3 regions of the Alteromonas sp. genome follow, and region 1 is predicted to be linked to each of the others. Evidence: predicted binding sites of a transcription regulator. Region 1 holds the regulator's gene; each other region holds the start of a gene.
What was found. Region 1 encodes sigma-54, which starts transcription at its own class of promoters, with help from an activator protein. Its sites were predicted from a motif close to GTTGGCACGNNNNTNGNNT; they were not measured.
Positions count from the first base shown of each region.

Region 1 (3,282 bases):
CCTGAACGTCCGCTGATGATAATTAACTTCACGCCGTTTCTCCTGAAGTCACGTGTTGTCGGTGCGTATTACACTAAGTTACTGTAATGCGCGAATAATATCATCACTTGTCTGAGCTTTGCGGATAGTTTTTATGGTTTCTTTATCGCTGAGTTTCCCGGCAACCATGGCCAGAGTTTGTAAATGTCCTTCGGTTTGTTCCTGAGGGACAAGCAGAGTAAAGAAAATATCCACAGGTTTATTGTCGATTGCATCAAAATCGATGGCGGGCGTGCTGGTAACCACAATGGCGATGACTTTTTCCAGTCCGGCCAGACGACCATGGGGGAGGGCAATGCCGTTACCTATACCTGTGCTGCCCATTCGCTCACGGGCCAGCAGGCTACTTAACACGGTGGCTTCATCTACATCGGGGTTATTTTTAGCTGCAATCCCGCTGATGATTTCGAGAATGCGTTTTTTGCTATTGCACTGGACCGCACACTCGGTGCGGTCCAGGCTGACTATGGCTTGTATATCCATGAATTCAATTAGTGCTTTTTAAGCTTTTCCTTGTGTTTCAGGACCTGCCTGTCGAGTTTATCGACCATGCTGTCAATGGCAGCATACATGTCCTGATTTTCGGAAGAGGCGAAGACTTCCGCGCCGCTAAGATGAACCGTTGCTTCTGCTTTTTGGCTAAGCTTTTCAACATTTAAAATAACGTGCACATTTGATATGTGGTCAAAATGACGTTCCAGTTTGCTGAACTTAGTATCGACATAATTACGCAAAGAATCAGTGATCTCAATGTGATGACCAGAAAGGTTGATTTGCATATTTCGTCTTCCTTATTTTGAGCAGCCTTAAGTTAGATAAGGCTTTTGCGTTGGTTAGACGGCGGGATCGACAAGGATTCCCGGTACTTTGCTATTGTTCGCCGGGCAACCATAATGCCTTGATCGGCCAACAACGAAGCAATCTTGCTGTCACTCAGTGGCTTGCCTGGATTTTCAGCGGCAACCAGCTTCTTAATCAGGGCGCGAATCGCTGTCGATGAACACTCTCCACCTGATTCAGTGGCAACGTGGCTGGAGAAGAAATACTTCAACTCGAAAATACCACGGGGCGTGTGCATGTACTTCTGCGTTGTTACCCTGGAAATAGTAGATTCGTGCATATCTACCATTTCTGCGACATCATTCAGCACCATTGGTTTCATCATTTCAGGGCCATGCTCAAAAAAGCCCATCTGTTGCTGAACAATACAATTTGCTACTTTCAGCAGCGTATCGTTCCGGCTCTCAAGGCTCTTAATGAACCATTTAGCTTCTTGCATGTGAGAGCGGATAAATTGTGAATCGCTGCTGTTTCTTGCTTTACGGCTCATTGCAGCGTACTGCTGATTAACACTGAGCTTAGGCAGGCTGTCGGGGTTTAATTCTACAACCCAACGGCCATTTTTCTTCGCAACCGATACATCCGGAATGACATATTCGGGTTCTTTCGTAATTAATGCACTGCCCGGACGGGGATTAAGCGTTTGCAGCAAACGCATCGCTTCCCGCAACTGATCTTCTTTCAGGCGGGTTTTACGCATTAACGTACGGTAGTCTTTACTGCCCAACAGATCGGAATGCTCTCTGAGCAGCAGTTTAGCTTCTTCCAGCCACGGTGTTTCCGGTGCAAATTGTGCCAGCTGAACTAACAAGCACTCCTGCGGTGTGCGGGACCCGGAACCGAGAGGATCAAAAAGCTGAATACGTTTAAGTACACACTCAACCTCATCTTCTTCAACGGGCTCTTCCATATCTTCACTGTTAACGCTTTGCAGAATGTCGTCAACGGTAACCGTGAGATAGCCGGACTCATCAATAGAATCGATGATCGCCAGTGCAATGGCGCGGTCTGTATCAGAAAAAGGTGTCAGACGCATTTGCCACAGCAGATGGTCCTGAATATTTTCGGTGGTTTCACCCTGAAAGATTTGTTCATCGTCGCCACCGGAAGGGCCGGGCGCGGGTGCAGAAGACGCAGAAATGTACTCATCCCAGGTACTGTCGATGGGCAGCTCGTCCGGTAAATCATTCTTTTCCAGTGCTTCCCCGGTATCCATGCTGTCAGAAGATGAGGCTGATGCAGACTCTTGCATGCTGTCATCATTATCGATGTTATTTTTCTCAATTACATCGTTGTCGGAGCTGTCGTCGACTTCCAGCAAAGGATTAGAGTCGAGGGCTTCCTGAATTTCTTGTTGTAAGTCCAGCGTAGACAACTGCAATAGCTTGATCGCCTGCTGAAGCTGAGGCGTCATTGTCAGTTGTTGGCTAAATTTTAACTGTAAAGATGGTTTCATCTACGTCTTATATAAACTCTAAAAAGGACATCCGGTTGTAGCGGTGTGAGTGCCGGTGGCGAAATCTCCGCTAAATGCTCATCCCGATATCTTAACTATAGCCTGAATTGCTCACCAAGGTATACATCACGAACTTTTTGATTACTTAATACCTGTTCTGCGGTGCCCTGAGCAATCAGTTCTCCATGACTGACGATATAGGCCTCTTCACACACATCAAGGGTTTCCCTGACATTGTGGTCGGTGATGAGGATACCGATACCTCTGTCCCGTAAGTGCTGAATGATCTTCTTTATATCATTAACCGAAATCGGGTCAACTCCGGCGAAGGGTTCATCGAGCAAAATAAATTGCGGATTGGCTGCCAGTGCGCGGGCAATTTCAACCCGGCGGCGTTCGCCACCCGACAAACTCATACCTGTGCTATTACGTATATGGTTAATATTAAATTCATCAAGTAGTGCATCCGCTTCCTGCTCACGTTGATGACTTTTTAAGTCTTTACGCGTCTGCAATATCGCCATGATGTTTTCATGTACGGTCAGCTTGCGGAAAATGGATGCCTCCTGGGGCAAATAACCAATTCCCCGGCGGGCACGTTCGTGCATTGGCTGGTGAGTCAGCTCCTGCTCATCTATGAGGATTTTGCCTTTATCCAGCGGCACAAGACCGACAATCATGTAAAACGTTGTGGTTTTACCTGCACCGTTAGGACCCAGCAGACCTACTATCTGTCCGGTAGAAACCGATAAACTAACGTCACGGACGACCTGGCGTGATTTATACGACTTTGCCAGATGAGTCGCACTCAGGGTTGCCATGTAACTCAGTTACCCTCGTTTTCGTTGCTGTCTGAAGTCTTGTTCTCTTCCTTCAACTCTTTAACTGTGTCAGGACGGAAAACCGTGGTTACCCGGCCGTTGCTGTTACTTTCACCGCCGGTTGCC
Region 1 is NZ_CFHOXV010000007.1:31,931-35,212, reverse strand. Features, by position in the region: gene rapZ (RNase adapter RapZ) at 1-32, opposite strand, end outside; gene ptsN (PTS IIA-like nitrogen regulatory protein PtsN) at 79-522, opposite strand; gene hpf (ribosome hibernation promoting factor) at 531-818, opposite strand; gene AC4PME_RS06620 (RNA polymerase factor sigma-54) at 851-2,335, opposite strand; gene lptB (LPS export ABC transporter ATP-binding protein) at 2,431-3,156, opposite strand; gene lptA (lipopolysaccharide transport periplasmic protein LptA) at 3,162-3,282, opposite strand, start outside.

Region 2 (3,282 bases), on a different contig from region 1:
GTTTACTGACTCCGGTCTTCTGCAAAAAGCAAAAAAGCCCGTTTTCACGGGCTTTTTGGTACTTTTCACTATTATCAGGCGCTCACGCCTCTGCCTAATCCGGAGCCTTTCGGCTTTCCGCTTTTATCGTAGGTCAGAGATTCTTTGGCGCGGACTTCCAGCATTAAATTACGCAGGTGGGTCAACCTGAGCTGACCCTGTTCAACGGCTTTTTGATTAACTGATGTACGGTACTGACACTCTTCGAGAAGCTTTTTGGCCTGGGCAATCAAGGCGGAAACATCGTCTGGCGCTGTTTTTTCCGCTGTAAGTGCAGTGTACTGCTTACTGATAGCAATATCACTTTGCTGAATGGTATCGAGGGTTTGCTCTTTATCCTTGAGCAGATTCATCAATGCCTCAGCATCCCGGGAGCTGATCAGGTGCAATTCCTGTTCAAGCAAAGTTGCCAGATGCGTTAAGTTTGCGATCTGTTGCTCCAGTGCCTGTACCAGTGACTGCGACATAAATTACTCTCTACGATTTAATGCCAAAAACCTGCGCTTCTAACCGTGCGATTTTCTGCGCCAGGGAATCCGGGTCGATTTTATACTCACCACTTTGAATGGCTTTCTTCAGTTTGTCGACCTTTTCCTGATTGACCGGCGCCTCAGTGCCTTTCTTCTGCACCTGACTTAACTGCTGAGCAGACTGAGTCAGTGAGACAGAATCCTGGCGCGGAGCCGTCGTCTGTGTATTTTTCGCCGCAGCTTCCTGTTGCTGCGCCGTTTGTGTCTGTGCCTGCTGATTATTCAGCTTTGCATTGTCAATGGGCGCCTTAGGGGTTCCATTGTTAACATTGTTGATTGCCATAAATTTTTTCCACTACCAATAACACCTCATACACGTTATCGGCCTGAACTGGCGCATCTTTAACCTTTTTTCAGTATTTTTTACTGTTTCAGGCTACAAATTCACAACCACTGTTTGCGTGCTGGCAACTTCAGCGATAAGCGTCTTTTTCGACGATGCGTTAACTACCTGAATACTATCGCCTATTACCCCGTCCTGTCTAGCGATGCCGGCCGTTTTCACCTGCATTCCCGCGGCCTGAGCACGGATAGTGATGCGATCACCTTTACACACAAAGCATAGCATATTTGCCTGTACAGGCTGACCGTCACGGACCCGTCTTTTCATCCTCGCACCGATAAGTTCTTTTTGCGACATGTAACTGGTGTGCCGCAGCTGGTTAATGTCTACTTCAGCCAGCTTCAGGTTTGCTGATGTCAGCACTGTGCCCGGGCTGATAAGTCCGGAGGTCACCACCACCGTGCGGGTCCGCGCAACCCGTGCGTTGGTAAACAGGTACCAGTCGTTGTTGCCGCAACTCACTCTCACTGAAATATAGGACTGGGTGAGGGCGCTGCTGTCTGCGTGATACTGAAAAGGAGTATGGCAGACGGGGATCTGAATGCGATCATCAACAGGTACAATACTTACCTGAATATTATCGTCGCCGTGAGCGTCACCAATTTCGCTTAACAGATAAGCCTGAGCTTCCTGCTGAATTTTTTCCCGCATCTGCGCTGAAGATTGGGCAAATGCCGGAATACTGGCTATGTTTAGCATCATCAGCAACATAACCATCAGCGGCCTGCTTAAAGATTTCTGCAATAATTTCGATAACTTTTTCTGCATGATGACTTTTTTCGTGTTCAGTTCATTGTATTTTGACTATGATTAAAAGCAGAACCCTTAGATTCGTAACGGTTAAAGTGTCACTTTTTTGGCGATTCTGTTTTTAAACATTAAGTGATATGGTGAAACGCAATGTTCGTGCCCAATTTAAATTAGAGGTGATGTATGTCAGGCATTCTTGATTCCGTTAACCAGCGCACGCAGTTAGTGGGGCAGAATAGGCTGGAGCTACTGTTGTTCAGACTTAACGGCCGTCAGCGCTTTGGTATTAACGTGTTCAAAGTGCGGGAGGTACTGCAGTGCCCGCCATTGACAGCAATGCCTAAATTGAATTCACTGGTACGGGGAATCGCGCATATCCGCGGGCAAACCATTTCTGTTATCGACCTTAGCATGGCAACAGGCGGCAGACGGATTGAAAACCTCGAAACAGCATTTATCGTTATTGCCGAGTACAACCGCTCAGTACAGGGCTTTCTGGTTGGCGCGGTTGAACGCATTATCAATACGAACTGGGATGCCATTATGCCCCCGCCGCAGGGTACGGGCCGCGCCAGTTATCTCACTGCCGTTACGGAAGTGGATAAAGAGCTTGTGGAAATTCTGGACGTAGAAAAAATTCTTAACGAAATTTCTCCGCTCAAAGCCGAGGTTAGTGAAGATGTTATCGCCGGGCTGGATACCACTGCTCAGGAAGATAAGATTATATTCATTGCCGATGACTCTTCTGTTGCCCGCAGTCAGGTGAAAAAAGCGCTGACGGCACTGGGACTGAAAATGGAGCTGGCTAAGAATGGCCTGGAAGCATTGAACCGTCTCAAAGAGATTGCTGCTGAAACCGGCGACGTTACAGATAAAGTGGGCGTACTGGTTTCCGATATAGAAATGCCGGAAATGGACGGATACACTCTGACGGCTGAAATTAAAAATACCCCTGAATTGCAGAAATTAAAAGTGGTTCTGCACACGTCGTTAAGCGGGGTATTCAATCAGGCGATGGTGCAAAAAGTCGGTGCCGATGATTTCATTGCAAAATTCCATCCTGATGAACTTGCTACTGCTGTAGGTAAATGGTTGTCTAACTGATTGACGGGGCCAGGGAAGCTTGAAAAATAAAGAAGTGTCTGCCGACAGTTACCGTCAGTTCGGAACTTTTCTGCAGCAACAGTGTGGCATTTCGTTAGGCGACAACAAGCAATATCTTGTCCGTAGCCGCTTGTCGTCTTTGATGTACGAATACGACTACGACAGCCTGGACGGATTGATTGCAGCAGTGGTACGCGGTGGGAACCGTAATCTGTTGCAATCCGTTCTGGATGCCATGACCACCAATGAAACCCTCTGGTTTCGTGATAATTATCCCTACGAATTACTTATCAATAATATCTTGCCGCAGTACGCCAGTGAAAATCGCCGGTTGCGGATCTGGAGTGCTGCCTGTTCCTCAGGACAGGAACCGTACTCCATCGCTATGTCAGTACTGGAATTTCAGCGGCAAAAACCCGGCGCTTTAAGAGCAGGTGTGGAAATTACCGGCACAGATTTGTCGTCGGCCATGCTGGAGAAGTGCAACAAAGGTGTGTATGACGAACTTTCTCTGGC
Region 2 is NZ_CFHOXV010000002.1:121,743-125,024, forward strand. Features, by position in the region: gene flgN (flagellar export chaperone FlgN) at 75-506, opposite strand; gene flgM (flagellar biosynthesis anti-sigma factor FlgM) at 517-852, opposite strand; gene flgA (flagellar basal body P-ring formation chaperone FlgA) at 946-1,680, opposite strand; gene AC4PME_RS02125 (chemotaxis protein CheV) at 1,846-2,766, shown strand; gene AC4PME_RS02130 (CheR family methyltransferase) at 2,786-3,282, shown strand, end outside.
Region 2: a site for sigma-54 is predicted at 1,808-1,826, ahead of flgA (flagellar basal body P-ring formation chaperone FlgA). Genes of this name have one in related genera too.

Region 3 (3,282 bases), on a different contig from region 1:
GAGGAATGTATGCTGCAGCGCCGTTTTCTACGATAAACGGGCCGGTCAGGCCAATGGTTTCCCGCAATTCAAGCAATTCAACAAAGGTTTTGCTGGTGGTAGGAATGACGGGAATATTTCGCTCTGCCAGTGAGGTCAGCGTAGGCTTTGCTGCGTCAAAACTGTATGTATGGTGGTCAAGTAACGTACCGTCCATGTCAGTGAAAATGAGTGTATTCGCTGTGTCCATGACTACTTCCTGATGACGTTTTTAATGACTCTGTTTTCATCTAACTCAAATACCTGATTACACTTTGCAGGCAGGGAATTAAACGCATGTTCTGTGAGTCTCTGATAATGTTGTATGAAACGAAGAATTTGTTCATCGCTCATAATACCGCTTCCGGTTTTTCCGGTTTTTGCGGCCAGTTTGTGTTCCTGTTCACACCGCCATTTGTAAACATGCTCAAAAGACGGACCTTTTAACATTACCCAATACTGCATTTCGTCGTATAAAGATTCATATTCTGCAGCAATTTTATCATTCACATACCGCCGCCATGTGCCATCCGGGTCTTCAGTACGCTCAAGATCATTAACCGGCTCTTTAAGTGCGTCCTCAGATTGCGCTGACACGCCCCAACACCAGCCTTCAATTAACACAATATCAGGTGGAGAGGTGATTACCGGCCACGCAGATCCTTCAAAAGGATCATCGGTGGCTTTGTTAAAGCGGGGCAGAGCAACGCTGCCTGCAGATTTTAACGCTGTAAAAGTGCTATCAGCCAGAACCGTATTGTGCGTACCGGGTACGCCTCTGGTGCAAAGCAGGGGATGTACGTTGGCAGCAAGTTCTTGTCGTCTTGCACGGGAGAGATAGAAATCGTCAAGGGAGATCGTGACTGCTGACAGCCCGTGCTGGTGGGTGAAGTAGTGGATAAGAAAGTCGCACAATGTGGATTTCCCTGATCCCTGGCAGCCATTAACACCGACGAAAAATGGCCCTTCTGCACCATTTCTGTGCGAAAGGATTTCGTCTGCTAACGGTATGAACCATTCTTGTGCAATGGCCTGGTAAGTGTCCGGTAACTGGTGCTCGTTCAGAAAGCCCGTAATATCCATGTTACTACCTGTGTGACGTGCTGTTTCAGCACAGTTTATAAAGTAGTAACTACAACAATTATGCCAATCCGGGTCAGGAATGCTCGCAGACCGGTGCCAAGAATTGGCAACAGTCTGCAAACGAACAGGACATAAAGTTACTTTTTCGTGGCTATCAGTACTGCACGTTGTGGTGCAGGATAACCTTCAATGGTTTTGCTGATGTCATCAGGATCCAGAAAATCTTTCAAAGACTGAGACGTCATCCATTCTGTGGTGCGCTGCTCATCCAGAGACGTGGTATTGATATCAGCGACCTTAATATTTTCAAAACCCAGCCTGCTCAGCCACACAGTGAGTGCCTTTACACTTGGCAGAAACCAGACGTTACGCATCTGTGCATAACGTTCGCCTGCCATCAGTACGGTTTGCTCATCGCCTTCCACTACCAGTGTTTCAAGCACCAGCTCACCACCTTTACGTAACTGATCTTTCAGTTGGGTGAGAAACTGTACCGGATCTTTTCTATGGTATAGCACACCCATTGAGAACACGGTATCAAATGCTTTTAATGCCGGCATCTGCTCAATACCCAGCGGTAAGAAATGGATATTAGCGGCAGGAATAAAATGCCTGATAGCCTGAAACTGAATTAAAAACAGCTGAGTTGGATCGATGCCATATACGCCGGCAGCATCTTCTCCCAGCATACGCCACATGTGATAGCCACTGCCACAACCCACATCCAGAACATGACGGTTGGCAAGCGGGCTGATATGAGGCATTACCCGATCCCATTTCCAGTCTGACCGCCATTCTGTATCAATATGAATGCCGTGAATGCTATAGGGGCCTTTTCGCCAGGGCATAAACTGTTTCAGCAAACCTTCTATCTGTTTCTGCTGATATTCGCTGATGTCAGCGGCGCTACCCGCAGTAACACTGTGTTTCAGTTCTTTTGAACTGACAGTGGTCTCAGGAAGTTTTTCCAGCAATTTACACCATTTACTGAATTCTCCGTGAAGGTGTTCCCGTTGCCATTCGCTGATTTGTGCCGGCAGCGTTTCAAGCCAGTGTGCCAGAGGCGTGTCCAGCAACTGACGGTAACATTCAGTGAACCAGGGATCAGAAATACGTCGCATCAGGCATTGTCTCCACCAGCCTTAATGGCCACCATTGAGGTAAAGTTATAGCATTTGAACCACATCACCACATCTTCAAACCCTACCTTTTTCAAGCGGCTTTCATGAGTCTGATAGGTGTCGGTGAGCATCACATTTTCAAGCGCTGCCCGTTTCTGGCTGACTTCCAGCTCACTGTAACCATTATTGCGCTTAAACTGATGATGCAGGTCGATAAGAAGATGATTTCCCTGTTCACTGGGATGCTGAATTTTCTCTGATAAAACAAGGATCCCACCCGGATTCAGACCGTTGAAAATTTTGCTCAGCAGCGTTTCTCTTTGCTCCGGGGGAATAAACTGCAAGGTGAAGTTCATGATCACCATGGATGCATTTTCTATTTTGGTGTCCAGAGCAGATTCACAATGGAGTGTGACAGGGTTGGGTAAATGAAAACTGGAAATTACCCGTTCACAGCGCTCAATCATTGCCGGGGAATTATCAATACCGGTGATCTTACAGGATAAATGATCTGTGTTGCGTGCAACAGAAAGACTGGCAGCACCCAGAGAACAGCCGAGATCATACACATTGCTGCCTTCAGTGACTCTGGCTTTGGCCAGTTCTCCGATGGTATGCAGAATCGTCTGATAACCCGGGACTGAACGTTGAATCATATCGGGAAATACGTCAGCTACGTGTTCATCAAATCGGAAATCACTGACGGTTGTCATATGGCTGGCAAAAATATTATCCGGCTTTTGCACTGAAAGACCTTACTGATTAGCTAAAAAACGGGGCAGATTTTAAAGGATTGCCACGTTTTTTTCATTTAAAAGGAAAAATTTCTTGATTATAAAGCGCCTTAAGTTAATTTGACTTTATATCGTTAGCCTAAAGTATTACCCTATAGTAACAGGAAAAATTACATTGTTCGGGCACCGCATTATATGACTCGTATATTAGTTGCAGATGATCATCCACTGTTCAGGGAAGCATTAAGTGCTGCACTGGAACCGTATTTCAAGGACGCTGAAATTCTTGAAGCGGACAGTCTTGAATCCATGATGACCGTGTTAAC
Region 3 is NZ_CFHOXV010000039.1:36,150-39,431, forward strand. Features, by position in the region: gene AC4PME_RS16975 (HAD-IIB family hydrolase) at 1-229, opposite strand, end outside; gene AC4PME_RS16980 (kinase) at 232-1,101, opposite strand; gene cmoB (tRNA 5-methoxyuridine(34)/uridine 5-oxyacetic acid(34) synthase CmoB) at 1,239-2,213, opposite strand; gene cmoA (carboxy-S-adenosyl-L-methionine synthase CmoA) at 2,222-2,968, opposite strand; gene AC4PME_RS16995 (response regulator transcription factor) at 3,152-3,282, shown strand, end outside.
Region 3: a site for sigma-54 is predicted at 1,151-1,169, ahead of AC4PME_RS16980 (kinase). Genes of this name have one in related genera too.